One region of the Pseudoalteromonas sp. AWM4_233 genome, then DNA from elsewhere that is predicted to be linked to it. Evidence: predicted binding sites of a transcription regulator. Region 1 holds the regulator's gene; each other region holds the start of a gene.

What was found. Region 1 encodes sigma-54, which starts transcription at its own class of promoters, with help from an activator protein. Its sites were predicted from a motif close to GTTGGCACGNNNNTNGNNT; they were not measured.
Region 2: a site for sigma-54 is predicted at 5,542-5,560, ahead of ACXAC4_RS10615 (FimV/HubP family polar landmark protein). Genes of this name have one in related genera too.
Region 3: a site for sigma-54 is predicted at 5,827-5,845, ahead of ACXAC4_RS00060 (YggN family protein). Genes of this name have one in related genera too.
Region 4: a site for sigma-54 is predicted at 2,294-2,312, ahead of glnA (glutamate--ammonia ligase). Genes of this name have one in related genera too.

The regions. Positions count from the first base shown of each region.
Region 1 covers NZ_JBSWSZ010000001.1:226,733-234,362, reverse strand. Annotated here, with positions in the region: gene ACXAC4_RS01125 (KpsF/GutQ family sugar-phosphate isomerase) at 1-372, shown strand, start outside; gene kdsC (3-deoxy-manno-octulosonate-8-phosphatase KdsC) at 373-924, shown strand; gene lptC (LPS export ABC transporter periplasmic protein LptC) at 921-1,475, shown strand; gene lptA (lipopolysaccharide transport periplasmic protein LptA) at 1,465-1,989, shown strand; gene lptB (LPS export ABC transporter ATP-binding protein) at 1,992-2,717, shown strand; gene ACXAC4_RS01100 (RNA polymerase factor sigma-54) at 2,765-4,285, shown strand; gene hpf (ribosome hibernation promoting factor) at 4,314-4,601, shown strand; gene ptsN (PTS IIA-like nitrogen regulatory protein PtsN) at 4,604-5,056, shown strand; gene rapZ (RNase adapter RapZ) at 5,074-5,922, shown strand; gene ACXAC4_RS01080 (HPr family phosphocarrier protein) at 5,926-6,201, shown strand; gene mgtE (magnesium transporter) at 6,319-7,630, shown strand, end outside.
Region 2 covers NZ_JBSWSZ010000001.1:2,379,361-2,386,990, reverse strand. Annotated here, with positions in the region: gene ACXAC4_RS10635 (MerC domain-containing protein) at 52-441, shown strand; gene fadE (acyl-CoA dehydrogenase FadE) at 535-2,985, opposite strand; gene ACXAC4_RS10625 (4-phosphoerythronate dehydrogenase) at 3,200-4,324, shown strand; gene ACXAC4_RS10620 (aspartate-semialdehyde dehydrogenase) at 4,336-5,352, shown strand; gene ACXAC4_RS10615 (FimV/HubP family polar landmark protein) at 5,625-7,630, shown strand, end outside.
Region 3 covers NZ_JBSWSZ010000001.1:8,210-15,839, reverse strand. Annotated here, with positions in the region: gene leuA (2-isopropylmalate synthase) at 1-775, opposite strand, end outside; gene fabR (HTH-type transcriptional repressor FabR) at 1,221-1,847, opposite strand; gene ACXAC4_RS00080 (acyl-CoA desaturase) at 1,951-3,078, shown strand; gene sthA (Si-specific NAD(P)(+) transhydrogenase) at 3,172-4,560, shown strand; gene ACXAC4_RS00070 (cytochrome b/b6 domain-containing protein) at 4,634-5,281, opposite strand; gene ACXAC4_RS00065 (PA3496 family putative envelope integrity protein) at 5,427-5,609, opposite strand; gene ACXAC4_RS00060 (YggN family protein) at 5,881-6,669, shown strand; gene ACXAC4_RS00055 (diacylglycerol/lipid kinase family protein) at 6,731-7,549, opposite strand.
Region 4 covers NZ_JBSWSZ010000001.1:3,442,400-3,450,029, forward strand. Annotated here, with positions in the region: gene typA (translational GTPase TypA) at 1-1,812, opposite strand, end outside; gene glnA (glutamate--ammonia ligase) at 2,379-3,785, shown strand; gene ACXAC4_RS15670 (DUF4124 domain-containing protein) at 3,991-4,512, shown strand; gene glnL (nitrogen regulation protein NR(II)) at 4,581-5,663, shown strand; gene ntrC (nitrogen regulation protein NR(I)) at 5,660-7,060, shown strand; gene ACXAC4_RS15685 (Crp/Fnr family transcriptional regulator) at 7,081-7,539, shown strand.

The sequences.
Region 1 (7,630 bases):
GATGACATCATGCATCAAGGTGAGCAAATGCCAATCATCGAAACAGGCAAACTAATCAAAGATGCGTTATTCGAAATATCGAGCAAAGGCTTAGGTATGACGGCAATCGTCGATGAAAAGGGAATCTTAGCCGGTATTTTTACCGACGGAGACTTACGCCGTATTATTGAGCAAAAACTCGATTTGCACAGCGCAAAAATTGATGATGCAATGACAGTCAAATGTACAACCGCAAAAGCTGATATGCTTGCGGCTGAGGCGTTAAACATCATGGAAAACAAACGCATTAATGGTTTGATCGTGGTTGATGAAACTAATCGCCCAATTGGCGTTCTGAACATGCAAGACTTATTAAAAGCAGGAGTCATTTAAATGCAATTTGCCGACTTATATCAGCCTATTAGTCAGGATGTAGTAACCAGAGCAAAGCAAATTAAGTTACTTATTTGTGATATTGACGGCGTATTCTCTGACGGCCGTATTTACCTTGGCAATAATGGCGAAGAATTAAAGGCATTTAACACCAAAGATGGCTTCGGTATAAAAGCACTGATCAACTCAGGCGTTGAAGTTGCCGTCATCACCGGTCGCCATTCACTGATTGTTCAGCAACGTATGACTAGCTTAACAGTAGAACATATTTACCAAGGGCAAGAAGACAAGGTGAAAGCTTACGAAGAGCTGAAAGCCAACCTAAACCTGACAGATATCGAAATTGCTTATATTGGTGACGACGGTCCTGATTTGCCAGTCATGGAGCAAGTGGGTTTTGCAGTGGCCGTAAATGATGCACACCCAATCATTCGCAATCTTTCACACTACACGACTTTACTGCCTGGTGGATTTGGCGCAGTGAGAGAACTAACTGACTTACTCATGTTGTGCCAGGGTCATACACTCGGCACATCAGGAACAAGCGCATGACGGTCAACCGCGTCATATTATTAATTATTTTTGCACTGACCATGTATTGGATATGGTCACCGTATTTTGATCAGCCTAAAAAGCAAAGTGCCAGCGAAGAAGAGAGCATCGCCACCCCTGATTATGTTGCTACAGATCTAAAGCAAACCAAATATTCTGAAGCCGGCATACGAAATTACCTAGTTGAAGCGAATAAAATGGAGCTTTATCAGCAGCTCGGGTTTAGCCATTTTACATCACCGACATTCACCCTGTTTAATGGCCCACAAAATTGGCAACTTTCGGCCAATGAAGCCACTTTATATGAAAATAACATGCTGATCTTAGAGGGAGATGTTAAAGCCCTAAATCTAACTGAAGGTGCTATGATAAACCAAATCAGCGCAGACCATATTCAAGTAGATATAACTCAGCGCGCCATGCGCTCAGATCTACCCGTAGAAATTGTGGGTCCTCACTTAAATATAAAAGGGCAAGGCCTCAATGCCGACCTCAATACTGAAATTATTGAGCTCATTAACCATACGCGAACCATTTACTATGACCAATAAACTACTTCTTTCACTGCTACTACTCGGCTTTTCTAACTTTGCTTTGGCTGAAACAGCACCTATGTCACAAGTATCAATTAAAGCAGGTAAGCAGCAAGCACAATTAAAGACAAACATTGGTATCTTTGAAGAAAATGTTGAAATCATTCATGGCAACCGTGAAATTTATGCCGATAGATTAGAAGTACATCAGCGTGAAGAGCTCGGTGAAAACAAGCAGCTTTTAGTCGCAACAGGCAAACCAGCTCGTTTTATCGAAAAGCAACCGGATGGCACAGTATTAAGCGCCAGCGCAGAAGAAGTTAGGTATGACGTTGCCAATAGACTACTTACCATCAAAGGCAAAGCTGAAATAAGCCTGGGAGGTCAAAGTACAAAAGCTGAAGCGATTATTTATGACATCGAGAAGCAACTGATCAGTGCTGAGCGAAACGAACAAAATCAGCAACGTGTACACACGGTATTGATACCAGAGAAAAAAGCATCAAAGTCTAACCCTGAACAAGGTCAATGAGCATGAGTGTGTTAACTGCCACAGCCCTAGCAAAAAGCTACAAAGGCCGCCAAGTCGTAAAAAATGTCAGCCTAAGCGTGGAAGCCGGAAGCATTGTTGGTCTTCTCGGTCCTAATGGCGCAGGTAAAACCACCAGTTTTTACATGATCGTTGGTCTTGTGCCTAGCGATAAAGGCAAAGTCACCATAGATGATGAAGATATCACTTTGCTACCTATGCACAGTAGAGCACGCATGGGCATTGGTTATCTGCCTCAAGAGTCTTCAATCTTCAGAAAGTTGACTGTTTATCAAAACTTAATGGCTATTTTAGAGACCCGTAAAGACCTCAATAAAGTACAAAGAGAGCAAACTTTAGACGACTTACTGGATGAGTTTAATATTCAACATATTCGGGACAGTCAGGGCATGGCTTTATCAGGTGGTGAGCGTCGCCGAGTTGAAATTGCTCGCGCTTTAGCCGCAAACCCTAAATTTATTCTTTTAGATGAGCCTTTTGCTGGCGTTGATCCGATTTCGGTGTTAGATATAAAGAAAATTGTTGAGCATTTAAAAAACCGCGGCATTGGTGTCCTCATTACAGATCACAATGTAAGAGAAACCCTTGATGTTTGTGAGAAAGCTTATATTGTTTCACATGGTGAATTAATCGCGTCAGGTACGCCTGAGTCAGTTTTAGCTGATCAAACCGTAAGAGACGTCTACCTAGGTGAACAATTCCGTCTATAGTTAAAGCAAGACATAATCCAAATAACAAAAAGGATTGTTAGAAATACATGAGGCAATCGCTACAGCTGCGCATGGGGCAGCAACTAACCATGACACCACAATTGCAACAAGCAATTCGCTTGCTGCAATTGAGCACACTTGATCTACAGCAAGAGATCCAAGAAGCGCTGGATAGCAACCCTTTACTCGAAGTAGATGAGTCGGAATTAGAGCCAAGTACTGATGGCAATGATTCAGACAAAGCGACCAAAGACACTGACTCTAGCGAGCAACTCTCTAACTCTACTGATGATGGTCACGGTGATGAACCGACCAGCGATTACGAACTCGATAGCGATGCAGCACTGAGTAAAGACACTGTCAGTGACGATCTCGCGATGGATGTGACATGGGACGAGTACATGAGTGCAGCACCGAGCACCAGTAGCGGCCCTATGCCTGAAGACGAAACGGTTTATCAGGGTGAGACCACTGAAACATTACACGAATATTTAATGTGGCAATTAGAACTCACGCCATTCAGCCCAACCGATAAAGCCATTGCCGTTGCCATTGTTGAAGCCGTTGATGATGCAGGCTTACTTACTGTTAGTACCGAAGAACTCCTAGAAAGTATTAATGAAGGCAATGACGAAGAGTTAATTGAACTCGATGAAGTAGAAGCTGTATTAAAGCGTATTCAACTCTTTGACCCTGTAGGTATTGCCGCTCGCTCATTACAAGAATGCTTATGTATTCAACTCAATCAGTTTGATGCAGACACGCCTTTCATAGCTGAAACAAAAATGGTGTTAAGCGAGCATATTGATTTGCTGGCCAGCCGTGATTACCGCACTATCATGAAAAAGACCAAGCTCAAAGAGCCTGAGTTAAAAGAAGTGATGACACTCATTCACAGCCTTAATCCTAAACCTGCCGCCAGCATTATTCGTGAAGAATCTGAGTATGTTATTCCTGATGTGTCGGTGAAAAAAGTAAAAGGCCGCTGGGTTGTTGAGCTAAACCCTGAATGTATGCCTAAAATTAGGGTTAATGATCATTATGCGGCAATGTCACGCTCAGTAAAATCAAGCACTGACAGCCAATTCATTCGCTCTCACCTACAAGAAGCAAAATGGTTTATTAAGAGCTTAGAAAGCCGTAATGACACTTTAATGAAAGTTACCAATTGCATTGTGCAACAACAACAGGCATTCTTTGAACATGGACCTGAGGCAATGAAGCCTATGGTTTTGAATGATGTTGCTGAGATGGTCGAGATGCACGAGTCTACCATTTCTCGTGTCACCACTCAGAAGTACATGCATACACCCCGTGGCATTTTTGAGTTGAAGTACTTCTTCTCAAGTCACGTAAGCACTGAAAACGGAGGTGAATGCTCATCGACTGCGATTAGAGCATTGATCAAAAAGCTAATTGCTGCAGAAAATACAGCTAAGCCATTGAGCGACAGCAAAATTGCAGATATATTGGCAGAACAGGGAATCAAAGTGGCACGTCGTACAATTGCGAAATACCGCGAGTCACTCTCTATTCCACCGTCAAATCAGCGTAAGAGCTTGATTTAAGACGTAAACCAAGAGAAGGAAAATGCTTATGCAACTAAATTTAACTGGTCGTCACGTAGAAATTACAGATTCATTAAGAGACTATGTAAACACGAAGTTTGCAAAGCTAGAAAGGCATTTTGATCACATTAATAACGTTCACGTGATCTTAGATGTTGAGAAGCTGGTACAAAAAGCCGAAGCTACCGTTCATTTAAATGGCGGTGAAATTTTCGCTTCAGATGAACACTCTGATATGTACGCAGCCATTGATAAACTCGTTGATAAACTCGATCGCCAAGTTATCAAACACAAAGAGAAATTAACTCGACACTAACCATGAAACTTAGCTCGATTATCAACAAGGACTGCAGTAAAGCTGCGGTCCTTTTTAATAGCAAAAAACGTGCGCTAGAGTACATCAGTGAATTAGCGAGCCAACACCTTCCAGAGCATAACGCCCACGAAATATTAGATGCATTCCTAACGCGGGAAAAACTAGGCAGCACAGGCATAGGCAAAGGTATTGCTATTCCTCATGGCCGCCTTACAGGCATTGATACTATTTTTGCCATTTTAGTGACTAATCAAAACGGTATTGATTTTGACGCAATAGATAACCGACCAGTCGATATTCTCTTGGCAATGCTTGTACCTGAAGGTAATAATGCAGAACATCTAAAGACCTTAGCTGCAATTGCTGATAAACTAAACAACAAAGAGTTTTGCAAGCAACTTCGTCACGCAAAAGACGATGAGGCACTCTATCAACTTATTGCACTTCAAGATTAATTAACAGAGAGGAATCCATGGAACTGATCATCATTAGTGGTCGCTCAGGGTCGGGCAAATCCGTTGCCTTAAGGGTATTGGAAGACCTAGGTTATTATTGTGTTGATAACATTCCAGTTAATCTCCTTCCTTCTTTGGTTAGAAGTGTTTCTGATAACTATGACAAAATAGCCGTCAGTATCGATGTTCGTAACCTGCCAAAAGAGCAACAAGAATTTAATGATATTCTTGAATACTTACCAGGCTTTGCAAATCCCACGCTGTTCTATTTAGATAGTGATGACCAAGCACTGATCAAACGCTTTTCAGAAACACGCCGATTGCATCCGCTTTCTTTAAATAACCTGCCGCTTGATTTAGCAATTAAAGAAGAAAAGAAATTACTCGATGTGTTAATCACACGCGCAGATGTGCTGCTCGATACGACAGATTTAAGTGTACACCAGCTAGCTGAAACCATTCGAGAGCAGATCCTTGGCAAAAAAGATAAGCAACTTATCATTACTTTCTTATCTTTTGGTTTTAAACATGGGATCCCTAAACAAGCCGATTATGTATTTGATGCGCGCTTTTTACCAAACCCGCATTGGGAGCCTGAACTAAAACCACTGACAGGTTTAGATCAACCAGTTAAAGATTATCTGGCAAGCCACAGCATAGTGCAAAAGTTCACGTGGCAGATCCAAACCTTTGTCCAGACTTGGTTACCTCATCTAGAGCGCAATAATCGCAGCTATTTAACCATTGCAATTGGTTGTACTGGCGGACAACACCGCTCTGTTTACCTAGCACAAACCATTGGTGAAAGCTTTGCTAAAACTCATAACAATGTGCAAATACGTCACCGCGAACAAGACGTAGACTAAAGTATGGTTAAGGCAGAAGATACTTTTCTAATCCAAAACAAGTGTGGTCTGCATGCACGCGCAGCCACAGTACTTGCACAATTAGCCCAACAGTTTGATGCGCAGATCACCCTTTACCAAGATGACAAAGAAGCTCCTGGTGATAGTGTACTCGCTTTGCTCATGCTTGAAAGCAGTCATGGTAAGCAGCTTCGAGTGTGCTGTGAAGGTCCAGATGCCCAGCCTGCACTCACAGCCATTGGCGAGTTAATTGCACAAAAATTTCATGAAGATGAGTAACCAAGCACTTGGTAACTCTGCAAAAATTACGTTAAACTTAAGGCACTCTTTTAGGCGCCCACAGTAACTGCCTAAACCTTTATTCTCGGTGCACACCACCTAATAAATGGATTGCCTATGCCAGAAGCCTTAGAACAAGACTATACGTTGCAACAATTACAACAAGTAACGCACGCAATAAACAATGGTCAGTTTGTTCAGGTTAGGCGTATTCTGGCTGAAACTCCCCCCTGCGACACCGCATTACTACTTGAATCTTCCCCGCACAAAGTGCGTACACAGCTATGGCAATTAGTTGACCCTGATATTCAAGGTGATGTACTCGAAGAGCTATCTGAAGACGTTCGTATTGGTATTATCAACCAAATGGATCCAGAGCTCATTGCAGCCGCAACTGAGGATATGGATGACGATGACTTAGGTGAAGTACTAAGAAGCTTACCTGATGACGTCTATCAAGACGTTGTCGGCGCAATGGACGCACAAGATAGGGCAAGGGCAACCCAAGCGCTTTCTTATCAAGAGCGCTCTGCGGGTGCATTAATGAGCACAGATACGGTCACCATTAGACCTGATGTGACGCTCGACGTGGTACTGCGTTATTTACGCCTACGAGGCGAGTTACCCGATGGCACCGACGATTTATATGTCGTCGATAAAGAAAACCAGTTTATCGGGGCGCTGCCTGTCGCAACCCTTTTAACGAACTCACCCGATAAAGTGGTTGCAGAACTCATGGATGATGAGAAAGAAACTATTCCCGTTTCAATGGATGAAAGTGACGTGGCGCAACTCTTCGAACGTCATAACTGGATTTCAGCAGCGGTTGTTGATGATAACTTACAACTGCTTGGTCGAATCACCATTGATGACATCGTAGACGTTATTCGTGAAGACGCTGAACACAGCTTGTTAAGCATGGCGGGTCTAGATGATGAAGAAGATACCTTCGCACCGGTTTTGAAAAGTAGCCAGCGCCGCTCTATCTGGCTTGGCATTAACCTTTTAACGGCTTTGCTTGCCGCCTTTGTCGCCAGCTTTTTCGAAAGTACACTAGATATACTCCCTATTTTAGCGGTACTTAATGGCATTGTACCTAGTATGGGTGGGGTGGCTGGTAGCCAAACCCTAACTTTAGTTATTCGTGGTATTGCCCTTGGCCATATCAACAACACCAACCAGAAGTTCTTGCTTGGTAAAGAGCTCGCCATCGGGGCACTAAATGGTGTGCTTTGGTCTCTGTTAATCGCAGGTGTTGTCGCCATATGGCAGTGGGATTTCGTACTCGGTGGCGTGATCGCCTTTGCTATGTTCATGAACTTACTTGCAGCCGGTATAGCCGGTGCCAGTATCCCCATCATCTTAAAGCGTATGAACATAGATCCAGCCCTTGCGGGCAGTGTGGTTCTTACCACAGTCACAGATATTG
Region 2 (7,630 bases), 2.2 Mb from region 1:
AACTCAGTCGCTAGGTATCGCTTTAAAAAAATAGAATAAGGCAATATAAAAATGAGAGACTTAACCAGTAAGTTAGACAAGTTTGCAATCAGCTTTTCAGCTCTGTGTGTGGTGCATTGCTTACTATTACCTCTAATTACGGCACTTTTACCGGCTGTTGGCGCGATGTTCTTCAGTGATGAGTCGTTTCATCGATGGTTGCTTGTGGGAGTTTTACTGACTAGCTTAGGCGGGCTGACTTTAGGGTGCAAAAAGCATAAGCAGTGGCAGCTATTTGGTTACGGCTCTTTCGGTATTGCTGTACTTCTATTTGCTGCTTTTTTTGCACACGATTTAATGCCTGCTGAAGGCGAGAAGTTGTTGACTATTTTTGGCAGCTTAATAGTCGCTTTTAGTCATTATAAAAACTTTAATGCGTGCCAAACTGGTAAGTGTCATTAATACTAGTTTTATTAAATATCTAGCTACTCTAGCGAGCTAAGAATTACATAAAAAACGCCAGCATTAGCTGGCGTTTTCATTTGAGTAGTAAACTTATGCTGCGCTTGAGCTTGTTTCAGTCACGCGCGCTTTGCCTGCTAATAAATCAGCTGGGTCAAAGTCATCTACGTTAATGACGTCAAGACGTTTTGCTTCAACAGCAGCAAGCTTGTCAGCTTCATCTTTAGAGATAATGCCGGCTTCAAGTGCATCTGCAGCTACTTTGTCTAACTGCATGAATGGGATTTTCTGACCTTTTGCGCGGCAAATTTTATCGAACAGTGGCTCAATATCTAAGATATCTTTAAGCGTTTGCTCTTGCTTGCCAATAAGGTTTAGCGGCTCATCTGTTGTGTAGATATGTGCTGCTAATCGGCTACGTGCGTTATTAGGCGTTTGTAGTAAACGCGCTACTTTTTGCTCTAGTTTATCGGTTGGCTTGCGAACAGGGCGACCGAATGGGAATAGCATTAATTTAAGCGCGAAACGCAATGGTGCAAATGGCATATTGTTGATTAGATCTGCCAATGCACGTTGACATAGATATAGGTGTTCTTGACAGCTCCACTGTACAAACGGAAGATCTTCGATTTGACGGCCTTCATCGTTATAGCGCTTAAGCGTCGCAGACACTAGGTATAGATAGCTGAGTAAGTCACCCAAACGTGCAGAAATACGTTCTTTGCGTTTTAGTGAGCCACCAAATACCGCCATGCAGATGTCAGACATAAAGGCTAAAGCCGCACTGAAGCGTGCTGCGTTACGATAGTAATCAGCCGTTTCGTCATTGAAAGGTACTTTCGTAAAACGCGCACCAGTTAATGCAAGCCACTTAGTTCGCACAAGGTTCGAAATAGTGAAACCAATATGGCCCATTAGCGACTTATCAAAGCTGTTAAGCGCTTCGCGTTTGTCTTCCATTGATACCGCATTTAGCTCAGCAAGTACAAATGGGTGACAGCGAATAGCACCTTGACCATAAATGATCATATTACGAGTAAGAATATTTGCACCTTCAACGGTAATCGCAATGGGTGCGCCTTGGTAGCCACGGCCTAAATAGTTATTTGGACCTAAACAAATACCTTTACCACCATGTATGTCCATCGCATGCTTGGTAGAGTCACGCATCTGCTCAGTTAAATGGTATTTAAGAATAGCTGAAACAACAGATGGCTTTTCACCTAAGTCTACAGCTCCTGTCGACATTGTAACTGCAGCGTCAGTGCTGTACGCATAACCACCTAATTTAGCCAATGCTTCTTCGATACCTTCCATCTTACCGATTGGTAATTTGAACTGGCGACGAATACGGCTATATGCACCACTTGCAAGTGCCAACGACTTGATACCACCTGTAGAGTTTGAAGGCAGTGTGATAACTCGTCCCACAGATAAACATTCAACCAGCATGCGCCAGCCCTGACCAGCCATTTTTGCGCCACCAATGATGTAGTCGATAGGCACGAAAATATCTTCACCTTGCGTTGGACCATTTTGGAATGGCACGTTTAGTGGGAAGTGGCGACGACCAATTTTAACACCTGGTGTGTTAGTTGGGATCAGCGCACACGTAATACCAGGTTCTTTGTCATCACCTAATAAACCATCAGGGTCACGTAGTTTAAACGCTAGACCTAATACAGTCGCAACAGGGGCAAGCGTGATGTAACGCTTATTCCAAGTTAAACGAATACCTAGCGTTTCTTCGCCGTTCCATTCGCCTTTACAAACCACACCGAAATCAGGAATTGAAGAGGCGTCAGAACCTGCTTCAGGAGACGTTAATGCGAAACATGGAATTTCATCACCTTTGGCAAGGCGGGGTAGATAATGGTCTTTCTGCTCTTGCGTACCATAGTGCTGTAGTAGCTCACCCGGACCTAACGAGTTTGGTACACCAACGATTGAAGATAGAAGAGTCGATTTACTGGTTAGCTTTTGTAGCACACAAGATTGCGCATAAGCTGAAAATTCAAGACCGCCATATTGCTTCTTGATAATCATCGCGAAGAATTTGTTGTCTTTTAAATATTGCCAAACGTTTTCTGGTAGATCAGTTAATTCATGCGTTGCTTTCCAATCGTCAAGCATGGCACACACTTCTTCAACCGGACCGTCTAAGAAAGCTTGTTCTTCAGGCGTTAAACGTGGCTTAGGATATTGGTGAAGTTTACGCCAGTCTGGGTTGCCACAGAATAGATCTGCTTCCCACCAAGTAGTACCCGCATCGATTGCAGACTTCTCGGTTTCTGACATAGTTGGTGTGACCTTTTTAAATGCTTTGAAAAGCGGGCCACTGATGTACTGTTGACGAATATTGCTTAGTGATAAAGGCAATACGATGGCTAAGAAAATTAGCCAAGATAAAGCACCAAATGCACCCGCAATAGTACCGACTAGCAAGGTTGCCCCAGCTACCGCTACGCAGCTATGCCAGCTAGCTCTGTGATAGCTAGCGACACTGAGTAGCGCGATTAAAATTAATACAAAAATCAGAGTCATATTGTTTTCCTTGTTATGGTGGTCTGACCACTAAGCTTTAGACTAGCTCTAACTGCTAATGATTGCAAGTCATCTGATGAGTTTGAAATTTGCACGATTTAACAGTTTTGTCCAGTTATCTGGCCAATAAAAACTGTCTAATCAAAGTCACTGAGTCGCAATTTATTGATACCGCGGTTACAATGCGCTTTTGCAGTTACCACGGAAAAAATAGATGAAAATTTTGGCAGATCAAAATATGCCTTTAGTTGAGGAGTATTTTGCTGATTTAGGCAGTGTAATGCGATTTGATGGGCGCAATGCCAAGTCTGAACAAATCGAAGACGTTGATATCTTACTGACTCGCTCGGTAACAAAAGTTAACGCAGAGCTATTACAGTATGCTAAAAAACTAAAATTTGTGGGTACTGCAACAATAGGTATCGATCATATTGATACTGAATTACTTAACGACAAAGAAATAGCATTTAGTAGCGCACCTGGCTGTAATGCCATTGCTGTTGCAGAGTATGTGATAAGTGCACTTTATGCCTATGCCCAAGAAACATCAACAAGCTTGCAAGGTAAAACGTTAGGTATTGTCGGTGTGGGCAACATTGGTCAGTGTTTACGTGAAAAACTGCAAGGCAGTGGCATCAATTTGTTGTTGTGTGACCCAATTAAGTTTGAAAATGGTGAACTTGAAGAGCATATTGAGTTAGACGACCTATTAGCGCAATCTGACATAGTGTCATTTCACGTGCCATTAGTTAGAACAGGTAAGCATAAAACCCTGCATTTAATTGATGCAGCGCGTATTGCAAAATTAAAAGAAAATATGTTGGTGATCAATGCATGCCGTGGCGAAGTCATTAACAACCAAGCATTACTTGAAGCTTTGCAAGCTGGAAAGCAGTTAGAACTGGTGTTAGATGTATGGGAAAACGAACCAAATATCTTAACTGACTTATTACCTTTTGTACGTTATAGCAGTGTGCACATCGCAGGACACACCCTTGAAGGCAAAGCTCGTGGTACGCAAATGCTTTATCAAAAGGTATGCGAGTTATTAGGCATCCCAGCAGAGAAACAGTTAAGTGACTTTTTACCAAAACCTGTGATCACAGAAGTCACAGTACAAGATAATTTTACCCAAGGCGATTTAGGTCGACTTGTTCATCTGGTTTACGATCTTAGACGAGATGATGGCATTTTAAGAAAGTCACTGTCAGAGAAGGGTTTTGATCACCTTCGTAAGTCTTATCCAGTAAGACGAGAATTCAGCACAGTGACAGTAAAAAATAATGGTAGTCAGTTTGCGGAACAACTCGCAACACTTGGCTTTACAGTTTCAGAATAGGATGAGGTCAAATGTCTCAGAAATTTAATGTCGCCGTGCTTGGCGCAACAGGCCTTGTTGGTCGTCAAATCATTGAAACATTAGCAGAACGTAAGTTTCCAGTTGATCAGCTTTTCCCGCTTGCAAGCAGCAGAAGTGCGGGTGAAGAAATTGACTTTAACGGCGAAAAAGTGACGGTTTTAGATGTAGAAGAGTTTGACTTTTCGAACGCACATATTGGTTTATTCTCTGCAGGTGGCAGCGTATCTGAAAAATATGCACCCATCGCCGCAGAAGCGGGCTGTGTTGTGATCGACAATACCTCACATTTCAGATACGACTATGACGTTCCTCTGATTGTGCCTGAGGTAAATGCACATAACTTAGCAGACTTTAGAAATCGCAACATTATTGCTAACCCAAACTGTTCTACGATTCAAATGCTAGTGGCGCTTAAGCCAATTTACGATGCTTATGGGATTGACCGAATTAACGTATCTACATACCAAGCGGTTTCTGGTGCTGGTAAAGAAGCGGTCGATGAGCTGGCAAAGCAAACAGCTAACCTAATGAATGCACGTCCGATGGAAAACGACATTTTCCCTAAGCAAATTGCGTTTAACGTGATCCCGCAAATCGATGCTTTCCAAGAAAATGGCTATACCAAAGAAGAAATGAAAATGGTGTGGGAGACGCAAAAGATCTTAGGTGACAGCTCGGTAATGGTGAATCCAACAGCAGTACGTGTGCCAGTGTTCTTTGGTCATGCTGAAGCCATTCATTTAGAAACGCGTATGCCATATGACCTAGAGCAGGTTAAGCAGTTACTTAACGATGCCCCTGGTGTTGAACTCATTGAAGACGAAAACGATTACCCGACGCCAGTGTCAGACGCTAGCGGTAATGATACTGTGTATGTTGGTCGTTTACGCGCTGATATATCTCACCCTCATGGTTTAAACCTATGGGTGGTTTCAGATAACACTCGCAAGGGTGCAGCGACTAACAGCGTGCAAATAGCTGAAGAGTTAATAAATAACTACCTCTAATTCGCAATGGTAAAACCCCGCTTCGGCAGGGTTTTGCCGCTTTTTATAGCTGCCAGTTCAAAAACCAGCCAATATATTGACTATAAACAATATTCTTTGTTCACATCTTCTCATACTTTAGTACGCTCTAGGCACTATTTATCAAAGCTTTGCCATAGATATTCCAATGTAACTGGTTTATAGTTTGCAGTTGGAATAGAGCTTGCAAAAGCCACCATTAGCAATATTTTAATGTTTAGCACGATGTTGGACATGATATCTAAAGGATCAACATGCGCGGTTTAGTGTTTATTTGTTTCTTTGCATTTGCATTGATAACCATACCAGCCTACACACAAGACGGTACCATTTTAAAGGGCCCTAAGAATGCCGATTATGGTCAAATGGGTCGCTCTATTGGCCCAATAAAGCCCTCGGACACTTTGTGGCGAATTGCGCAAAAAATTAGGCCTGATGACGGCTCTGTTACTGTTTATCAGGTAATGAGTGCTCTTTACCGTAAAAACCCCAATGCTTTTTTAGATCAAAACCTAAATCACATGCGCGATGGCGCGTACCTTAAAATACCGACCATTGCAGAAATGCGTCGTGAAAACCCAGCCATAGCAAAGCAGCGCTCCGATCAAGACGATGACTTGTGGGAGCTAAAAAAGAGCGGCATGCTCGACAACCAAACCATTGAAGAAGCACAAAAAAAAGTTACTCAAGCGCGAAAAATCGATGTTGATAATGCACAACAGCAACTCACTTCGCAGCTTAAGTCATTACAAATGGAGCAAGATGCTAAGTTACAAGAGCTACAATCACAATTTAAGAACTCGGTTCGCAGTGTCGAAGAAATACTAGAAGAAAACAACAAGCTAAAAGGCCAGCTAACAAACATTTCTGAAGAGCTGCAAAATGTTCGCAATCAACTTGGGCAAGATTCTGAAATTCAGCAACAGCTTCAGTCTGTCATCGAACTTCAAAACGCCTTGATAGAGCGTCAAAGAGCACAGCAACAAGAAGAACAAAGTGCTGATTTACTTTCAAACCCCGTGATGATTGGGGTGCTTGCAACTTTACCTGCCTTATTAGTCATTGGTGGTTTAGTGATGTTCTTACGTAAACGTAAGAATGCTAATAGCACAGATGATGAAGATGATTTCCTACCCCAGGCAGCAGGTGCCGCCGCAGCCGCGGGAGTCGCAGGTGCAGCTGCGGCTGATCCACTAGATTTAGATGTACCGCCGTTAGATAGTAACGTACCAGTTGAAGATAGCGTGCAGCTAGACGATGACATCTTGCCTGAAGACGACGACATGATGTTTGATTCTTTGGAAGATGATAGCTTTGAAGCAGGTAATGACACGCTTGATCAAGACGAGCTAGATAGCTTGTTAGGGGACGATGTAGCTTTCGATGATGGCTCTGAAGGTGATGATTTAGACGACTTCTTACAGCAAAACTTCGATGCAGACGACTCGCTCGATGATATGGTTGACTTAGATGGCGGTAGTTCAAGCAGCGACGATATTTTAAGTTCTGATGACCTTGATGATCTATTTAATGAAACCGACGACTCATCTGATGATGAATTAGACGTGAGTGATGATGCTTTGGCAGCGTTAAGTGAAGAACTAGCCACTGAACAGCAAGAAGATGTCGATATAGATTCAATTTTAGATGAGGCTGCGACAGAAGAGCCAGAAAATACTGAAGATAACTTTGATCTAGATGATATTGACAGCTTAATTGATGAGGTTGCAGACCAGCCCCCAAAGGATGAAAGTTCTGAAGGAGCAGATGAAGACTTTGATCTGCATGATATCGACAATTTACTAGATGAAGTTGCGCAAACTGATGAGCCTGCTGTTGAGATCAACGATGAAGAAGATTTTGATATTGATAATATCGATGATCTTTTAGACGAAGTCGGTGGTGCAGTAGAAGAAAGTTCAGATTCAGAACATGGTGATTCACAATTAGTAGATGCCGATGATGTTGACAGTTTGCTTGATGATGTTACTTCAGATGATCTTGATATCGATGACATAGACGCGCTACTAGATGAAACTCAAGGTGAAGATGAACCTGATATAGCGCAAACTGAAGAAGCTGATGTTGATTTAGATGACATTGATTCTTTAATAGATGAGTCAAATCAAAATAAGTTATCGAGTAATGAAGATCCGCTAGAAGCAGATGACTTGGATCTAGACATTTATGACCTAGTCGATGATCCAGACTTTGAAGAAGCCCAAGAAGTAAGTGTACTAGAGGCGACTGAAGAAGTTGA
Region 3 (7,630 bases), 220 kb from region 1:
TGTAAACACCTAAATGGTCGTGACGCATCTTCATAATCATCGCCACTTCTTCTAACGAACAGTTACCCGCTCGCTCACCAATACCATTAATCGTACATTCGATTTGTCGCGCACCGGCTTGTACTGCAGCAATTGAGTTTGCCACCGCCAAACCTAAGTCGTTATGACAATGCACACTTAAACGCGCTTGGTCGATATTTGGCACGTTATTCATTAAATGGTGGATCATCGCCGCATACTCATCAGGCGTCACATAGCCCACGGTATCTGGTAAGTTGATGGTTGAAGCGCCTGCTTTAATCGCTTGCTCGACAATACGACATAAATCCCAATGCGGAGTACGGCCTGCATCTTCACACGAAAACTCCACATCATCGGTGTAATTTCGGGCTAGCTTGATTGATTTCACCGCCATCGCAGTCGCATCATCTAGGCTCATGCGTAACTTGTGTTCAAGGTGTAAAGGGCTGGTTGCAATAAAGGTATGAATACGGCTTTGCTCTGCTGGACGTAATGCTTCACCGCAAGCTTCGATGTCTTTTGCCACAGCACGGGCTAAACCACAAATCGCAGGGCCTTTAATTTCAGTGGCGATGCGCTGTACTGCTCGAAAATCTGCGGGGCTTGAAACCGGGAAACCCACTTCCATAACATCCACATTAAGGCGGCTGATGGCATGTGCAAGCTGTACTTTATCATCTTCAGTTAAGCTCGCCTTTAGCGCCTGCTCACCGTCTCTTAATGTTGTATCAAAAATCCAAACTTTATCATTCATACCTTAGCTCCTCACCCCTTTGTATCGCCCTTTGAACACCATCGCTATAAGCAAATAGTTTTAATCAGTCATTAGATAACAACGTAAAAACAAAAAACCCCGCAATGTGCGGGGTTTTCGTTATGCTGCATTTCACACGCACACCGCCCCACACCGATACTTGATCAGTAAGAGGTTTAATAGCAGTGACAATTGTGTGAACTTTTTCATTTCTTTATCTGCATGTTTTGTATTTATGCTGTAACTGATGCGATTTTTAACATGCCTCCACACATGAAATCAAGCATAAATAATTCAACCAAACAGCATAAAAAGAATCAACAAAGAAACACAAAAGCCAAAAAAGTTATAATTAGGAATAAAAAAACCCTTAAACATAAAGGTTAAGGGTCTTTTTAAATTTGAACAGTAAACAATCGAGTAGATTAATTTTTATATGATTTTTTTATGAAGGCTTTGAATTTACTTGATGTGTGCCGTAATGGTTCGCACCTTTGGCGATATAACGCAACTGCCAAATCAGGCGCTCGGTTAATTCTTCTCGTTGTTGTGTGTCTTGATCAAGTGCATCTGCACCAGCATTAAATACCAAGGTAACCATGGCTTCAGCTTGCATATAAGCATGATTCGCATCGCAAGGGGTTTCAGCTTCTAAATAATGCGCAAGCTCTAAAATAAAATGCTGAATTTCACGAGCGACTGCAGCACGAAATGCTTTTGATGTGCCTGAGCGCTCTCTTAACAACAATCTAAATTGGTTACTCGACGTATCGATGAACTCCATAAAAGTCAGCACAGAAGTATTGATCACACTGCCGCCACTCGCTATACGACGCCGTGCTTGGCGCATCAGTTGACGCAGTGTTAAACCCGCTTCATCAACCATGGTTAAACCGAGTTCATTCATGTCTTTAAAGTGTCGGTAAAACGAAGTTGGTGCAATACCCGCTTCTCTTGCCACTTCTCTTAAACTCAAATTAGAAAAACTATGCTCCGCACTGAGCTGGTTAAATGCAGCTACAATCAAGGCTTGTCGGGTTTTTTGTTTTTGTTGTGCACGAACACCTGACATATTTTCTCCCTAGAGTTTATCGATAACTTGTGCAGTCTAATACTTGACGTGATGAGAATGAAATACTATTTTAGCGTACAAGTGTACGCTGAGATTTTTTAAGATGAAAAAACCCCCTCTCATTTGGACAAATGTTTTATTTTTTGCCCTGTCATTTTTGGCAGCCATTACCCTAGTGCCGTGGTATGGATTCACCCATGGCTTTGAAACCAGCACTTGGATCGCTTTTGTTGCCTGTATGTTTTATGCCGGTTTATCAATCACCGCCGGTTACCACCGTTTATGGGCGCACAAAACATACGAAGCTCACCCAGCAGTGCAATGGGTATTTGCACTAGGTGGCGCATTCGCACTGCAAAATAGCGCATTACATTGGAGTAGCGACCACCGTGTTCACCATGGTCAAGTTGATGACCCTATCAAAGACCCTTATGCCGCAACCAATGGCTTTTGGTATAGCCACATTGGTTGGATGTTGCGTGACTACCAAGGTAAAAACTATGGCGACTACAGCAATGCGAGAGACTTACAACGCAACCCTATCGTGATGTTTCAACACCGTCATTACATGAAACTTGTGTTACTAACGAATGTGGGTATTCCATTATTACTAGGTGCACTGTTTGGTGACATTATTGGTATGTTATTATTGGCAGGTGTATTAAGACTGGTATTAAGTCAGCACTTTACTTTCTTTATCAACTCACTGGCGCATATTTGGGGCTCTCGCCCATATACTGAAAAAAATACCGCCCGTGATAATGGCTTTTTAGCGTTGTTCACCTATGGTGAGGGCTATCACAATTTCCACCATATTTTTGCCAGTGACTATCGCAATGGTATTCGTTGGTACCACTACGACCCAACAAAATGGATGATCCGTGCATTTGCGGCAGTCGGCCTTGCCAGCAAACTCAAACGCACACCAGTCGAGCGTATCGAAAAAGCCAAAGCTGAAACCTTGTTACTTAAGACTAAAGTTAAGCTGGCAAAATTGCCTTTAGCCCAAGATCAGCTTACATTGTTACAACAAGAATATGATTTGCTTCTAAAAAAGTTACAAACCTTTTGTGCGGCACAAAAGCAGTTATTAGAAGCAAAAGCTGATTCCATGCGTGAACAATATGATATGTCGGCCATCGCTAAGCAATATAAAGAGCTAGAAGCGGCTTGGCAGGCTCAAAAACAGGCATGGTTAGCACTTAATGCAAGGCTATTATCGAACGCCTAAAATGATTTGTTCGGTGATAGCCAACTCGCAAGTTGAGGAGGGGCTGTGGCCAAACAAAAAGCAGAATCAAATACAGACAAACCGGCGTCATTTATGTATGACGCCATTATTATAGGTTCAGGCCCTGGCGGTGAAGGTGCCGCCATGAACCTATCTAAAAGCCACAAACGTGTTGCCGTTATCGAGCGCCATAAAGCGGTTGGTGGGGGTTGCGTTCATTGGGGCACGATTCCTTCAAAAGCACTCAGACACTCTGTTAGTCGCTTAATTGAATACAAACAAAACCCACTTTTCAGCCTCACTGAAAAGCCACAGCGTTTAACCTTTGGCGATATTCTTAGCCATGCCAGTAATGTGATCTCTAAGCAATCAAATCTGCGCAGCAGCTTTTATGACAGAAACCGCATTGAGTTATTTCAAGGTGATGCCAGTTTTATTGACCGTTACTCAATTAAGGTGACTCATACAGATGGCTCTTATGAAGTGATCACGGCACCGATTATTGTGATTGCCACAGGCTCACGTCCATATCGTCCACCTGGTGTCGATTTCTCTCATCCTAGAATATATGACAGTGACACCATTTTAAGTCTAGAGCATGACCCTCAGCGCGTTTTAATCTATGGTGCCGGTGTTATTGGATGTGAGTATGCCTCTATCTTTAAAGGGCTTGGTGCTAAAGTTGATTTGATCAATACCCGCGATAGATTACTGGCGTTTATGGACGCGGAGATTTCTGATGCGCTAAGTTACCACTTCTGGAATAGCGGCATTGTTATTCGTCACAATGAAGAATTTGCTAAAGTTGAACCACATGAGCATGGTGTCGTACTGCATCTGCAATCAGGAAAACGCGTACGTGCCGACTGCATTTTATTTGCCAATGGCAGAACCGGTAATACGGATAAGCTTAATCTTGCCGCTGTAGGCCTAAAAGCCGATGGCCGTGGACAATTAAAAGTTAACGATAGCTACCAAACCGAAATCGATAACATTTATGCCGTTGGTGACGTGATTGGTTATCCAAGTTTAGCCAGTGCCGCATTTGACCAGGGCCGTATCGCAGCTAAAGCCATTGTTTCAGGCGATTGTAGCGAGAAGCTGATCAATGACATTCCTGCAGGTATTTATACCATTCCTGAAATGAGTTCAGTGGGCAAAACAGAGCAAGAGCTAACAGCAGCTAAAATCCCTTACGAGGTCGGGAGAGCCCAGTTTAAGCACCTTGCGCGTGCGCAGATAACAGGCACACAAGTGGGTAGCTTGAAGCTGTTATTCCACTCAGAAACTAAAGAGATTTTAGGTGTTCACTGCTTCGGTGAGCGTGCCTCAGAAATCGTTCACATCGGCCAAGCAATTATGGAACAAAAGGGCCCGGGTAATAACATCGAATACTTTGTTAATACCACCTTTAACTATCCAACCATGGCAGAAGCCTATCGTGTAGCAGCGTTAAATGGCTTAAACCGCTTGAGTGACTAAGTAACTCACACATAAAAATGCAAAAACCCGATAAACTGAGTTTATCGGGTTTTTTATTCACTCAAGTTTTGGCTTATGCCATCAATTGACTTAAAGGCTCCATACCCCACAAGAAAGTTAATACCGCAGCGAACAGAGCAAAGATGATATAAGCTATCCAACCAGCCTTCATTTTTGGCTGTTGCAAGCTTGATTCTACGGTTCCTGTTAAAAGCGTTTTGATGAGGTTTTTACCTTTAAAACGATAGGCAATGATAGCCAAGATATGTAATGCAATTGCGGCAATTATATAATCGATATTACTGTGGTGTATTGACCCTGCTAACTCAACAAGATCATAACTGACATACTGTACCAAAGGGCCATCCACAAGAATATCATCTGTGGTAAATAACCCTGTGACGAGTTGTAGAAGGATCAAAACAAAAAACAGCACAACCATCAGACTGCCTGCGGCATTGTGGCCAACTCTGTCTTCTTTGCCTTTTAATGCATTAACAACCTTTGTAGGATGATTAATCAACTTGCTTAGCCTAGCTGTTTCACTACCAATTACACCCCAAATTAATCGGGCTAACATCAATGCTAACAACACGTAACCTGTAACAAAGTGCAACTCTAACCAGCCTTCTTCTCCACTGATATAGAGCACACCTAACGCAATGACCAACAACCAGTGAAAGCCACGAATAAAGCCATCCCAAACCTTAACTTTGCCCATATTAATCTCAAACTATTTTATGCCATGCGCACCATTATGACGTACTGCAAGAGCGTGTCTAGATAGTTGAGATTTAACGCAGAGTTACTTCTAGCCCTGACTTTGACTTAAGCGAAGAAACTTAGCTAAAAACAGCCCGCTTTGTTTAATCAATATCTCCAAACTCATCATCACCTAAGCATTCGCGTAAGCGTTTTTGTTCAAAATAATCTTCTAACCTTTTTCGAGCACGGCGCTTTTGAATGCTAGAAGACTCTGTATTTAAATCATCTAACTCCGCTCCAAACTCATCATCAATAGGCGCATCTTCAGAAAAGGAATTACGCATGGTGACAACCTCATGACTATAAGCACAATACTGAATTAATAATTAGCTCGATTTTTTAGGTTTGCAAACTTTACGATGCGACTTAGCATGGAGACAACAATGTTAAAAATCGTAATAATTGGTTAAATAAACCACTTTTATTTTTAATTTAGCTATAAGTACACTTACAAAAAGAAAATAAAAAAACGTAACAATATGAATTTAAATAACTTTAATTTTTGGCATTCATCTTGATAAGTAATCATCGAGTCTATCAACAGGAATGATAATTATGAAAAAGTTTATGCTAGCAACAACGCTAATTTTAAGTACTTCAGCAATCGCACATGAAGATCATGGTATTCAAATTAGCAGCGACCAGTGCCAAGTCGATTTCCAGAATGATGTTCGCATCACGCCAAATCAACTACAGATCACTGCAGAGAATAATAAACAACTAACGATTGACAGCTATGGTGAGCTTTATGTTGATGGACAAGCAATCACACTAACCCATGAACAAAAAGACGCCTTAGCGAATTATGCGGACTCACTCAGAGTACAACTACCACAAGTGGCAAATATCGCTCTTGACGGCGTAAAGCTTGCTGGTGTTGCATTGGATGAAGTAGCGCAAGCGTTCAACCTACAAGGACTAGAGTCTCTTAACGGTCTGATGGATGAACTACACGTTGAGATCAGTGATACCTTCTATCAACAAGGTGCATTTGTCATGGGCGAAAAGACCTTTCATGAGTTCGGTGAAAATTTTGATAATCACTTTGAAACTCACATAGAAGAGGCCGTCGAGTCAGCCATGATGGAATCAATCGGCAGTATCTTAATGATGGTCGGCTCTGAAATGGTCAGCTCAGGCGGCGACATGGAAAGCTTTGAATCGCGCATGGAAAACATGGGCAAACAAATTGAAGAAAAAGTACAGTTACAAGCAAAGCAAATTGAAGAACAAGCAAATGGCTTATGCGATAAATTTGAAGGTATTGCACATGCAGAAACTAATTTAGTTGCACAGATCCCAGCAATGAATGGCTATCAGCTTTTCAACTTTAAATCTAAATAAGCATTATTAGATTACAGTATTAATTATCTCCCTTTATGAGCTGACTAATGTCAGCTCTCTTTTATAACCTCATCTTAAGTGCGCCTCGACAGACTTTAACGACTGCGGGTGTCTCTCCTATCATTTCGCCATCAGCTTCAACTAACAGATCAGGATCAGAGATTTCATACTCCATCAACTCACTGACCTCAAGATGAGATGACTTTTCATGCTGATGTACTAGCATCAGTAAAAAGCTCCAAAGTCTACTCAGTAAAGACTCAGCCCTAAAATGCAACATTAATAGCTTACCATTATCAATCCTAGCACTCGGCGCCACTTTTAGGCCTGCAGCAAAAAACTGACCATTTGCAAATACACGCATCAAAGAAGGGTCATGCGATGAAGTGTGTTTAAAGCTAAACAAATGCTTAATGCCTGCAAAAATATAGCTCAGCTTATGACGGGTTTGAAACGTATTAATATCTTTTACAACTGCAGCATTAAACCCTATACCAGCAACATTAATGAAAAACCGCTGATTGACTTTACCCAAATCTAATAACCTATAAGATTCAGAAAAGACCAAGGCTCGCCATTGCTGTGTAGAATACCCGAACTGCCTTACAAAATCGTTACCCGTGCCAGCTGGCAGCACAGCAAGCGAAACAGGTGAATTCGCCAATGCATTCGCGGCCAAATGCAATGTCCCATCACCACCAACTGCAACAACCGTTTCTACTTCTGCTAGCTTTTTCTTGATAGCGGTGACATCTGTCTCAAAACACCCTGATGTAAAAAACCATTGATTTTTGAGCCCTCTTTTTACACATTCTTCTTCTAACCATTTAACCTGCGCTTCTATAAAAGGCGAATCACTTGGTTTTACAACAACGAGCATAAAATTAATTAACCTAGCTTATTAAATAATTATTCACAAAGAACCGAGAAAGCCCTTAAACCATGAAAAATAGATAAGAAT
Region 4 (7,630 bases), 3.2 Mb from region 1:
TTCACGGCTCGCGCGCTTACGCTCGCTTTCAGTAAGTAGTTTCTTACGGATACGGATGCTTTCTGGTGTTACTTCTACTAGCTCATCATCATCAATGAACTCAAGTGCTTGCTCAAGTGTCATAACGATTGGTGGCACAAGGTTTTGTGCTTCGTCAGTACCAGATGCACGTACGTTAGTAAGCTGCTTACCTTTAAGCGCGTTTACAGTTAGGTCGTTATCACGCGCGTGAATACCGATGATCATACCTTCGTAAACTTCAACACCGTGACCGATGAATAGCTTACCACGGTCTTGTAGGTTGAATAGTGCGTTAGTTAGTGCTTTACCTGCCGCGTTTGCGATAAGTACACCGTTCTTACGTTGGCCAATGTTACCGCCTTTGTGTGGGCCGTAGTGATCGAATGTGTGGTACATAAGACCTGAACCAGATGTTAGTGTCATGAAGTCAGTTTGGAAACCGATTAGACCACGTGAAGGCATCATGAAGTCCATACGAATACGGCCTTTACCATCTGGTGCCATATCAGTCATTTCAGCTTTACGAAGACCAAGCTGTTCCATGATAGAACCTTGGTGCTCTTCTTCAACGTCAACAGTTACTGTTTCATATGGTTCTTCTAATTGACCATCTACTTCACGAAGAATTACTTCTGGACGAGATACTGCAAGCTCGTAGCCTTCACGACGCATGTTTTCGATTAGGATACCTAGGTGAAGTTCACCACGACCTGAAACACGGAAGCTATCTGGGTTGTCTGTCTCTTCAACACGTAGTGCTACGTTGTGAACAAGTTCAGCTTGAAGACGCTCAAGGATATTACGTGAAGTTACGAATTTACCTTCTTGACCAGAGAACGGAGACGTATTTACAGAGAACGTCATTGTTACTGTTGGCTCATCAACAGAAAGCGCTGGAAGTGCTTCAACTGCGTTTACATCACATACAGTATCAGAGATCTTAAGTTCACCTAGACCTGTGATTGCAATGATGTCGCCCGCTTGCGCTTCTTGTGCTTCGTGACGGTCAAGACCTAAGTAAGTCAGTACTTGGCCAACTTTACCGTTACGAGTAGAACCGTCAGCACCAACAATTGTTACTTGTTGGTTTACTTTAACAGTACCACGCTTGATACGACCAACACCGATTACACCGATGTATGAGTTGTAGTCTAGCTGTGAAATCTGCATTTGGAATGCGCCTGCAGGATCTGCATCGGGCTTTTCTACTTGCTCAACGATCGCTTCGAACATTGGTTGCATGTTGTCTGAAGGCTCGTCTAGGTCAAGCGTTGCCCAACCGTTAATTGCTGAAGCGTAGATAACTTGGAAATCAAGCTGCTCGTCAGTTGCACCTAGGTTATCGAATAAGTCGAATACTTGGTCCATTACCCAATCAGGGCGTGCACCTGGCTTGTCGATTTTGTTGATAACAACGATTGGCTTAAGACCAAGAGCGAATGCTTTTTGCGTTACGAAACGCGTTTGCGGCATTGGACCTTCTTGCGCATCAACTAGTAGTAATACTGAGTCAACCATTGAAAGAACACGTTCTACTTCACCACCGAAGTCAGCGTGTCCCGGAGTGTCTACGATGTTGATGTGGTAATCGTTCCACTCAATCGCGGTGTTTTTAGCTAGGATGGTAATACCACGCTCTTTTTCGATGTCGTTGGAATCCATCACGCGTTCTTCATTACCGCCACGTGTTTCTAACGTGCCCGATTGCTCTAGTAGCTTGTCTACTAGGGTCGTTTTACCGTGGTCAACGTGCGCGATAATCGCGATATTACGTAATTTTTCAATGCTCATGTTTATAACTCAGATAATTACTCGAAAGAGTGGGTTAATCCTATACACCAAATCGTGTAGCACAGCCCAAAATAGGCCGCTAGAATTTAAAAGGGGCGTATTATCCCCTAATAACGCCATAGATGAAAGTTTATGCAGCATTATTTTTTCAACTGACGTCATTATTCGACGAATAAAGGGTCAATTCAGTATAGAAGCTGAAATAAACCACGCCATAAAAGCGCCCGCTTTAATACAACAATCTCAACAAAATACCTTTTATAAATGTGATTTAAATGACAATACAGCCACCCTGCAGCTAATACAGCATGGAAATGAAATTAACGTGTGTATTTTTGCAACTAAAAACTGGGCAAAAAAGCATCATGCACTATACTGGAGCTGCACCACGAACGTGCATTAGCGGATCATGTTGGTGCACCACCAAGGTGCAACACAAATTAAAAAACACAAAAAACCTTTAAATTCATTTAGATAAAAAACTGGCACAATACCCGCTTATAGCTGCGCAGTAATAACGAAAGTTATAGCAAAATAACTAACCCAACGAGTTTTGGAGGACACACATGTCTCATACAGTTTTACAATTTATCAAGGAAAACGACGTTAAGTTTGTTGACCTACGTTTCACTGACACTAAAGGTAAAGAACAACACGTTTCTATTCCTCATCACCAAGCTGACGAAGATTTCTTTGAAGATGGTAAAATGTTTGATGGTTCTTCAATCGCTGGTTGGAAAGGCATCAACGAATCAGACATGGTGCTAATGCCAGATGCTGACTCAGCAAAATTAGACCCATTTGCTGAAGAAACAACACTCATCGTGCGTTGTGATGTTGTTGAGCCATCAACACTTCAAGGTTACGAGCGTGACCCACGTTCTGTTGCAAAGCGCGCAGAAGAGTACATGCGTTCGACTGGTATCGCAGACACTGTTTTATTCGGTCCAGAGCCTGAGTTCTTCCTATTTGACGATGTTAAGTACAAAACTGACATGTCTGGTTCTATGTACAAAATTGATGCTCAAGAAGCATGTTGGAACTCTGACAAAGATTACGAAGGCGGTAACACGGGTCACCGTCCAGGCGTAAAAGGCGGTTACTTCCCAGTAGCACCAGTTGATTCTTCACAAGATTGGCGTTCTGCAACGTGTTTAGTTCTAGAAGAGCTAGGCCAAGTTGTTGAAGCACACCACCACGAAGTAGCTACAGCGGGTCAAAACGAAATCGCAACTCGCTTCAATACAATGGTATTGAAAGCAGACGAAATTCAAGAAATGAAATACGTTATCCACAACATGGCGCACCTATATGGTAAAACGGCAACTTTCATGCCTAAGCCAATCGTAGGCGATAACGGTTCAGGCATGCATTGTCACCAATCACTAGGCAAAGATGGCCAGAACATCTTCGCTGGTGACAAGTACGGCGGTCTTTCTGAAGAAGCACTATACTACATCGGTGGTATCATCAAGCACGCTAAAGCAATCAACGCATTCGCTAACGCGTCTACTAACTCATACAAGCGTTTAGTACCAGGCTTCGAAGCACCAGTAATGCTTGCATACTCTGCACGTAACCGCTCTGCTTCAATCCGTATTCCAGTTGTTCCTTCTGAGAAAGCACGTCGTATCGAAGTACGTTTCCCAGATCCAACAGCAAACCCTTACCTAGCGTTCTCAGCAATGCTTATGGCTGGTCTTGACGGTATCAAGAACAAGATCCACCCTGGCGATGCAATGGACAAAGATTTATATGACCTACCTGCAGAAGAAGCGGCTGAAATCCCAACAGTTGCAGCTTCACTAGAAGAAGCGCTTTCAGCACTTGATGCTGACCGTGAATTCCTTATCCAAGGTGGCGTATTCACTGATGACTTAATTGATGCATATATCAAACTTAAGTCACAAGAAGTGGAAAAACTGAACATGACGACTCACCCAGTTGAGTTCGAAATGTATTACAGCGTTTAATTACCCAGTAATTATTCTCCGTATATTTAGTGCATGACAACTCACACTACATGTGACGAGTTTAAAATGCACTCAAGCGTGTAACTGACACGCGCCTAAATCATATGTGTTCTCAAGCCCGCGAAAGCGGGCTTTTTTATGGTAAAGCAGTTCATAAACAACTAAAGTATTTATTGCATTGTGTGATAAGAGTTAGGGCAAAAAAATGAAATGGACGGTAAAGGGGTTATGTATTTTAATGGCACTGATTGCGCTGCCAAGTGACGCTAAAATTTATCGTTGGAAAGATAAAAATGGCAATTGGGTCTACTCAGACACCCCCAGAAAAGGCGCGCAAGAAGTAAAGTTAAATAAGCCATTGGTCATGCCAAGTACCAATACCAATACCAATACCAATGTTCTGCAATCATCAAACACCCAAAAGCAAATCTCTTATCAAGCAAATATCACTTCTCCCAACCACGAACAAACCATTAGAGAAAACACTGGTACCGTTTATGTCAGTGGTCAGGTGCTGCCTAGCTTTCATAAAGGCTTTACCGTCCAGCTCTTCCATAACGGCAGTACTGTAGGTGCAAAGCAGTCTTCCACTTCATTTGTACTTAAATCACTCTCACGAGGTGAACATAAGATAAAAATGGCTGTTTTTAATCCTCAAGGCACACAAATTGCGACAAGCAAAGAGCACACATTTTACCTTCATAAAGCCAGTGTCAGTAAGCGTTGATGCAAGTCAAATGTAGGCGTATGATAAAACGCACCAAATTGGTGCATAACAATGAAAGCTGATCCATCATGGTACACTCCTTAACGTCTTTTGCCGAAAACGTTTGGCAAAATCTATCAACTTGCATCTTAGTCATTGATGATGCTTACACTATTCAATTTGCCAACAATTCTTGTAGTGAACTGTTTGGCTTGGGCCTAAAGCGCCTACTCAATCAACCTCTACTCAGTATTTTTAATCATCATAGTATCGACCTAGAAAAGCTCTCTCAATACGTGCTAGATGAAGGCGTTGATTGCCAGCAACACAGAGTAGACGTGGTGTTCATCGATAATCGCTCTGCCACACTGAACATATACAGCCGTAAAATTGTGCATCAGCACCAAGCGTACATTTTGCTTGAATGTCGCAAAATTGATGACGAAGTAAAATTTGATCAAGCCTCTAAGCAAATGCACCAATATCATGCTGCGCGCACACTCATTCGCGGTCTTGCCCATGAAATAAAAAATCCATTGGGCGGAATTCGTGGAGCGGCGCAATTATTGCAGCATGAGACTTGCCAGCAAGAGCGCGAGCAATGTGCACAACTGATCATAGAGCAAGCAGATAGACTGACTGAATTGGTAGATAAATTATTAGGCCCTAACCAGCTCCCTAATAAAACATCGTGCAATATCCACCAACTGTTAGAGTCTGTGATCAAACTATGTAGCTTTGAGCTGGGTCAACACATCAGCTTAAAGAAAGATTACGATCCGAGTATTCCTGATGTGGTTATTGACCAAGCTAAGATCCAACAAGTGATCTTAAACATCGTGCGTAACGCACAGCAAGCGCTCAAACAAGGTGGAGAGATAACCTTAAAAACCCGATTCAGACATCGTGTTCGTCAAGGGGATCATGTCGTTAAAAAAGCACTGCTTATTCAAATCAGCGACAATGGACCAGGTATAGACGAACAATTAAAAGACACCTTATTTTACCCTATGGTAACCAATAAAGAAGGTGGCTCTGGTCTCGGGCTCTCTATTGCACAAACACTGATAGAACAACATGGTGGCAGTATTGAATGTGACAGCTGGCCGGGTCATACCGAGTTCAATATATATTTGCCATTTACATCACAACCATCGGGGAATCACGAATGAAATCAGTCTGGTTAGTTGACGACGATGCATCTATTCGATTCGTTTTAGATAAGGCTTTGTCTCGTGCAGGTTTTGCCACAGAAAGCTTTACAAATGGCCAAGATGTACTGACTGCGCTTGAATACAACCAACCGGCAGTGCTTGTATCTGATGTGCGTATGCCAGGTATTGACGGCATGGCGTTACTCGAGCAGATTAATAGCCAGCACCCTAATCTGCCTGTGATCATTATGACAGCACACTCAGACTTAGATTCAGCGGTCAATGCATTTCAAAAAGGGGCATTTGAATATCTGGCAAAGCCCTTTGATCTGAACGAAGCAACCCAACTAGTTGAACGTGCTTACGAGACTCAGCAACAAAACCGTAAAACCAAAGCGCAACCGAGCACACCACAAAACAGCCCTGATATCATAGGCGAAGCCCCTGCAATGCAGGAAGTATTTCGCGCCATCGGTAAATTATCGGCTTCAAGTATGAGTGTTTTGATCAATGGTGAATCTGGCACGGGTAAAGAGCTTGTTGCAGGCGCATTACATAATCATAGCCCGCGTAAAGCCAATACTTTCATCGCACTCAACATGGCGGCTATTCCAAAAGATCTTGTAGAGTCAGAGTTGTTTGGCCATGAAAAGGGCGCTTTCACTGGCGCTGATAGCATGCGCCGCGGTCGCTTTGAGCAGGCAGATGGTGGTACGTTATTTTTAGATGAAATCGGTGATATGCCACTCGACGTGCAAACTCGTTTATTGCGCGTGTTAGCCGATGGAGAGTTCTACCGTGTTGGTGGACATCAAAGCATTAAGGTTGATGTAAGAATTATCGCGGCCACACACCAAGATCTCGAAACCTTAGTGCAAAGAGGTAAATTCCGTGAAGACTTATTCCATCGCCTCAATGTAGTGCGTTTGAAGATCCCTGCCTTACGAGAGCGCCCAGAAGACATTGAACGTTTAGCCGTTCACTTTTTAGCAAAGAGCGCGAAAGAATTACAGGTCGAAAGTAAAACGCTTTCTGCTGAAGCGATCAAGACCATGCAGTTGTATCACTGGCCAGGTAATGTACGCCAATTAGAAAACACCTGCCGCTGGTTAACTGTTATGGCACCTGGCGAACTAGTTGGTGATATCGACTTACCCGACGAGTTACAGCACACGCAAGTACAACCCGAAGCGCAAGGCGATTGGCTCGATGCCTTTCAAGTCTGGCTTAACCAAGAGCTTAAAAACGGCAAAGAGAATATTTGGCCGGCAGTTCAAGCGCAACTTGAAACCCGTCTGATCAAAACCGCTTTAAATGCCTGCCACGGTCATAAACAAGATGCTGCACTTCGTATAGGTTGGGGCCGCAATACATTGACCCGAAAACTAAAAGAGCGCAATATTCAGGATAGTTAAAACTATTCTGAATATTATCTATGAAGTTACTAGAACATGTACCGCTGATTAAACAGCTAGAAATAATCAATCGTCTGCCTTTTTTTAGTGACTTCACTTTAGCTGAAAGACAAGTATTGCTTGAGTCTTTCAGCCATTTATATCTCGTCCAAAAAGACAAGCATGCCTTCAAGCGCTTCGATAAAGATAACCGTTTATTTATTATTCTAAGCGGTGAGCTCGCTATATTTAAAAAAGGAGAACTCAGTCAGCTCGGCAAGGTAGGTCCGGGTGAATTCATAGGTGAAGGCGCATTTATTTGTAAACGTGAACATAGTACCAATGCCAAAGCACTCAGCGACAGTATTTTACTGACCATTACACCAGAAGCATTAACTCGCCTACCAAGTGTGATCAGAGAAAAAATTAAAGATAGAATTATTGAAGGTATGGGCCAGCGAATCGCAAAGCTAAATAATTATATTGAAGAAAATATTTAGCTTGTTTTTCATACATTAATATATTTCATTTTACTTCAAGTGTAATTGCAGCGATTATTTTTCACTCAAACAAGCAAACTTTAATTAAGGA